Regions from separate parts of the Photobacterium sp. GB-210 genome, predicted to be linked through region 1. Evidence: predicted binding sites of a transcription regulator. Region 1 holds the regulator's gene; the other holds the start of a gene.
What was found. The regulator PurR, encoded in region 1, represses purine synthesis genes. The targets are predictions, from matches to a motif close to TNANGNAAACGTTTNCNTNA.

Region 2: the regulator PurR is predicted to act here: its motif matches at 1,771-1,790, upstream of purM (phosphoribosylformylglycinamidine cyclo-ligase).

The regions. Positions count from the first base shown of each region.
Region 1 is NZ_PYNU01000002.1:688,378-691,598, reverse strand. Features, by position in the region: gene C9J38_RS06705 (iron ABC transporter permease) at 1-128, shown strand, start outside; gene C9J38_RS06700 (heme ABC transporter ATP-binding protein) at 125-964, shown strand; gene purR (HTH-type transcriptional repressor PurR) at 1,370-2,374, shown strand; cyclic di-GMP riboswitch class I at 2,573-2,663, shown strand; gene C9J38_RS06690 (TfoX/Sxy family DNA transformation protein) at 2,798-3,221, shown strand, end outside.
Region 2 is NZ_PYNU01000001.1:14,497-17,717, forward strand. Features, by position in the region: gene purN (phosphoribosylglycinamide formyltransferase) at 1-567, opposite strand, end outside; gene purM (phosphoribosylformylglycinamidine cyclo-ligase) at 668-1,708, opposite strand; gene upp (uracil phosphoribosyltransferase) at 1,902-2,528, shown strand; gene C9J38_RS00095 (DUF2066 domain-containing protein) at 3,147-3,221, shown strand, end outside.

The DNA of each region.
Region 1 (3,221 bases):
TGGTTGCCGATATGATTGCTCGAAGCGCATTCTCGCCTCAAGAACTGCCGGTTGGGATCATCACCGCCATGTTAGGCGCGCCTTTCTTTATCTATTTATTAGTTAATCAAAAGAGTCAGATGTCATGACGTTAAATCATTCAGCAAAGGTCGATTTTACAGCAAGTAGCGACAAAGTCTGTGTTATTCAGGCTCGCGACTTATCATTACAATTCGGTGATAAAGTCCTGCTAAATCATCTTGATATTGATATTCACGCAGGAGAAGTCACCGCATTACTTGGGCCAAACGGTGCAGGTAAAAGTACCCTGTTAAAAGTATTATGTGGTGAGATTACGCCAAAATCAGGCACGGTTTCTTTCTTTGATCAACCGCTTAATAATTGGGCTCGGGAAGAATTGGCATGTCACTTAGGTGTCCTTCCACAACATAGCGCATTATCGTTTGCCTTTACCGCGAAAGAAGTTGTCGAGCTAGGCGCAATTCCATTGCAGCTCACTTCGCCTGAACTGAAAGATGCAACAGCATCAAGCATGCAATATGTTGATATTAACAATTTAGCTAAACGTCTCTACCCCACCTTATCGGGGGGTGAAAAACAGCGTGTACACCTTGCCCGGGTTTTAACACAACTCAGTAAAGCCGGTGATAAATGTATCTTGATGTTAGATGAACCCACCTCAGCACTCGATCTCGCCCACCAGCACCACACCTTACAAATTGCCCAAAATATGGCTATACAAGGCGCCGCTGTAATTGTGGTATTGCACGATTTAAACCTTGCAGCCCAATACACTGATCGGATGATTTTCCTTAACGAAGGAGAAATAAAAGCCGACGGAACGCCAACACAAGTTCTTACTCCTGAAGTAATAGATACCTTATATGGTTGGCCTGTCAGTGTTCATACTCATCCAAGTGGTGATTTTCCTTATCTTTTATCAGCCAATCATTCTGTTTTTTAACGTTTTATCTATTAATGACTAGATATACACAATAAATTGAAGCTATTAGCATGACAAACATCGAGTTTTTACGGTTAATGATCAATTAATTCAATCAAGTTGAATAGAAAGATTGCACAACGCAAAACACACAGTAAAATGTGATCGCAAGCGATTACATGTGTAATTAGTGTAAAAATAGTTTCTATCTTCTAATGCCGCATTTTACTGCGGCTTTAGTTGTTTATGATCCATGATAATTGCAACACCCTATAATTCGGTATCAAATTGAATAATTAAGTAGCTAATAACTAAAGGATCTTCATCTCTGCGAGTGAACTCGTAAGCCATAGACTACGTAATTAATCAATTTGGTATCAAAAACCTTTGTCAGATCCTAATCTGACCATGATAAGAAGAATAAATATGGCAACCATTAAAGACGTTGCACGTATGGCAGGTGTATCAACTACTACAGTGTCGCACGTGATTAATAAAACACGCTTTGTTGCAGAAGCAACGCAACAAAAAGTTTTGGCTGCAGTAGATGAACTTAACTACGCCCCAAGTGCAGTAGCGCGAAGCTTAAAATGTAATACAACACGTACTATCGGCATGTTAGTCACTAAATCGACTAACCCATTTTTTGCCGAAGTTGTGCATGGTGTTGAAGAATATTGTTATGGTGCAGGCTACACACTGATCTTATGTAACACCGAAGGTAACTTAGAAAAACAACGTGATTACTTACGTATGCTTTCTGAAAAGCGTGTTGATGGCCTATTGGTTATGTGCAGCGATCTGGATCAAATGCTGCTCGATTTACTTGAGCGTAAAAATGATCTTCCTATGGTTATCATGGACTGGGGCCCAGAAAGCCCACATACTGATAATATTCTAGATAACGCTGAAAACGGCGGTTATATTGCGACTAAGCACCTTATTGAAAATGGTCATAAGAAAATTGGCTGTTTATCTGGGCAAGTTGATAAGTCTACTTGTCAAGAGCGCCTAAAGGGCTTCCGTAAAGCGATGAAAGAAGCAGATCTCACTGTTAATGCTAATTGGCTACTTGACGGTGACTTTGAGTGTGAGTCAGCCGTTGAAGCTGCTGATAAGTTTATCGCAATGGAAGATCGCCCTACTGCTATCTTCTGCTTTAACGACATTATGGCCATGGCTCTGATCAGTACCTTTGAACAGGCAGGTCTGCGTGTTCCTGATGATATCTCAATCATTGGCTACGATAACATTGACCTTGCGCCCTACTTTGCGCCACCGCTAACAACTATCCACCAGCCTAAACGTCGTTTAGGTAAAAAGGCCATCGAAATCTTGCTAGAGCGTGTGAAAGACAAGAATCATGAGCGTCAAACCTTTGAAATGACGCCTAAACTTGTTGAGAGAAAATCGGTTAAAGATCTCAACTAATAAAATTTATCTTTCTATGTTAAGGAAAAGCCGATAAGTTAACCTTGTTGGCTTTTTTTTTACTTATAAAAAACAATCATGAGTATTTATAATTATAAAGCTTATTAAAATAAGCTAAGAACAAATACCTGAACCAATATCACATTTTTGAGAGCTTAGATTTAATATTAAAAGTATTATTTAATATAACTTTATATAGTCACGAACTGGCAAATTAATTGAAAGATTAAGACGCAAAACCACCGGCCTAAAAATTATGTTAATAATTCAAGGTAGCGGGGTTACCGAAGGATTATTATTGAACCGACAATATTATGACACAAACTTAACAATATATTGACAGTATCAATGTGTAGATTAATTAATCTATTTCCTCGCTCTTAATGTTTAGGTGACACTCATATTTTTTCACCGAGTAGAAGCATGGATAAACCAATATTAAAAGATTCATTAAAATTATTTGACCATTTTGGTTCAATAAAATCACGGTCGATGTTTGGCGGTTTTGGCATTTTTTCTGGTGATACAATGTTTGCATTAGTTGTGAACGATAAACTTCACTTACGTGCAAATGCTGAAACTGAAAAGGAATTCAAACAAGCTGGCTTGGAACCCTATGTTTATAAAAAACGTGGCTTCCCTGTTGTAACCAAGCACTATGCAATACCCGATCAATGGTGGGATGAACCCACAAAGATTGTAGCTCAAGGTAGGTATTCACTGGATGCAGCAGAAAAAGACAAGCAAGAAAAGGAGAGTTGCGTACCTGACCGAATTAAAGATTTACCTAATCTACGATTATCAAATGAAAGAATGCTGAAAAAAGCAGGCATAAACACTATTGAAC
Region 2 (3,221 bases), on a different contig from region 1:
ATTTTCCGCTAACCATTGAGTTACAAGTGGATAAATAGCATGTTCTTGCTTTTGAACACGAGCTGTTACTTCTTCAACGGTGTCATTGTCAAAAATAGGCACTCTGGCTTGTAAAATAACAGGGCCGCCATCCAATTCTTCTGTTACGAAGTGGACACTGGTGCCATGTACGTCATCGCCAGCATCCATCGCTCGTTGGTGAGTATTTAAGCCGGGATACTTAGGAAGGAGTGATGGGTGAATATTTAGCATCTTTCCTTTAAAGCGACGAACAAAGTCTGCGCTCAAAATACGCATAAATCCGGCTAAAATAACCACATCGGGTTTGAACTGTTCAATACAATCCGCTAAGGCTTCGTCATATTGTTCACGGTCAGCATACTGATTAGGCGCAATATGTATCGCTTCAATATTGGCATTACGCGCACGTTCTAACCCATAAGCATTTTCTTTATTTGAGATCACAGCGGTTATTTGACTGTTTTTAATCAAACCTGCACTGCATGCATCGATAATCGCTTGGAGATTACTTCCGCTACCTGAAATAAGGACGACGATATTTTTCATATTTGGTACTACCATTTATTGAAAGGTTATCGGTATGTAGATAGCAGAATGAGGACATAGCGTCCTCATTCTTTTTATTACGAGTCAGCACTGTTGAGAGTTATTTGATCTCGACTTGCTCTTCGTTATCAGCAGCGTTTGCAATTTCACCTAGTAGCCATGCGTTTTCGCCTTCAGCGTTTAGGATATCAATGGCTTGTTGTGCTTGATCTTGTGGAAGGGCAATGACAAGGCCAACACCACAGTTAAACGTACGGTACATTTCGTAAGTTTCGACATTACCTGCAGTTTGTAGCCAGTTGAAGATGGCAGGCCATTGCCAGCTTGCGCCATTTACAACCGCTTTTGTGCCTTTAGGAAGTACACGTGGGATATTTTCCCAGAAACCACCACCTGTAATGTGTGAAATAGCATGTACGTCACAGCTTTCCATCATTTTTAGCGTTGATTTAACGTAAATTTTAGTTGGTGTTAATAGATGTTCAGAAAGTGTTTTACCTTCTAATTCTTGATTCAAATCGGCATTGGAAACGTCAATGATTTTACGTACTAATGAGTAACCGTTTGAGTGTGGGCCGCTTGAACCGACAGCGATAAGTGCATCACCAGCCGTCACTTTTGAGCCATCGATGATATCTGCTTTTTCAACAACACCAACGCAGAAACCTGCCACGTCATAATCTTCACCGTGGTACATACCCGGCATTTCAGCAGTTTCACCACCAATTAGAGCACAACCTGATTGGATACAGCCTTCGCCAATACCTGTTACAACACTTGCTGCTGTATCAATATCTAACTTACCGGTTGCGTAGTAATCAAGGAAGAACAGAGGTTCAGCACCTTGAACAATAAGATCGTTCACACACATAGCAACCAGATCGATACCGATTGAATCGTGTTGGTTTAAATCCATAGCCAAGCGAAGTTTAGTTCCTACACCATCCGTGCCTGAAACTAAAACGGGCTCTTTATATTTGGTTGGTAGTGAACAAAGTGCACCAAAACCACCAATTCCCCCCATAACTTCTGGGCGATGAGTACGTTTTACCACCCCTTTAATACGGTCTACTAATGCATTACCGGCATCGATATCAACACCAGCATCTTTGTAACTAAGAGAAGAGTTTTTGTCGCTCACAGATGATCCCTCAACGTATTAAAGTAAAAAAAGCGAATACATGATAACAGCAGTCACCGTCTAAAGGAAAACGTTTGCGTCAATTTTTTTAGCTGGATATTAAGTAAACAGTTAAACGTTTACTACTATCTGAAATCGTTTGGCTTAGTATATAATAATGCGATTTTATTTTTTAATTGCTCAGGAGTCAGAGATGAAAGTCGTTGAGGTAAAACACCCACTGGTTAAACATAAGATTGGTCTTATGCGCGAAGGTGACATCAGCACTAAGCGTTTCCGTGAGTTAGCAACTGAAGTTGGTAGCCTACTGACATATGAAGCGACTTCAGACTTCGAGACAGAAAAAGTTACGATTGAAGGTTGGAATGGTCCAGTAGAAATTGACCAGATCAAAGGTAAAAAAGTAACGGTAGTACCTATTCTGCGTGCTGGTCTTGGCATGATGGATGGCGTACTTGAGCATATGCCAAGTGCACGTATCAGCGTTGTTGGTATTTACCGTGATGAAGAAACGCTTGAGCCTGTTCCATACTTCAACAAGCTAGCATCAAACATTGATGAGCGTATTGCGCTTGTTGTTGATCCAATGCTAGCAACGGGTGGCTCTATGATTGCAACACTGGATTTGTTAAAAGAGCACGGTTGTACGCAATTTAAAGTACTAGTATTAGTAGCAGCACCTGAAGGTATTGCTGCATTAGAAAAAGCACACCCAGATGTTGAGCTATACACAGCTGCAATTGATGAGAAGCTAAACGATAAAGGTTATATCGTTCCTGGTTTAGGTGATGCTGGTGATAAAATCTTCGGTACTAAGTAACTTAGTAGCCAAGATTAAAATAAAACCGGACATGACGTCCGGTTTTTTATTTCTGAAAAGTGCTAAATATTAAGGTAAGTAATTATAAGTACTCGGTATCTTCGATTTGAGCATTGTCTACCGCATTATTCTCGCTCAAGTCTTTGGGGAAATTAGGTTGAGTACAACTGCAACAATACCGCTCATTACAGGTGCTAGAATCGTATTGCAATACGGCTCTTAATTTACCGACAAACGCTAATACCAATGCTGTTATCGTCGCTCATGTGATGATCACAGGATAAAAGGGTTTCGTTAACATTACCCCTCTCGTGACTTCTGACTCAGTCGTATTTGTTGGATCGGCAATTAAGAGATGCGACAATAGTGGCGATACCATTCCCCGCCACAATGTTAATTTTGTAAACGCTACTATTTCTCACTAGAGAATATTTTTCAGCAAATGGTTTGTTTCTTGCCTGTTGTATTGTGTTGGTTCAGGAAAAAGTACATATTGTATAGCTAATTAATTTTAGACTATGTGGCTATACTGAATATCAATGAGTCTTTAGGTCTTTTTGATTATCTTTTTATCTTTTTATCTTTTGACGACTTATTTTTGTAAATTACGAGTGCGATATGTTGCGATTTGCGTTGTTATTTTTAGCTCTACTGGCTTTACCTATTAAAGCGGCTACTGTCAGTGATTTATAT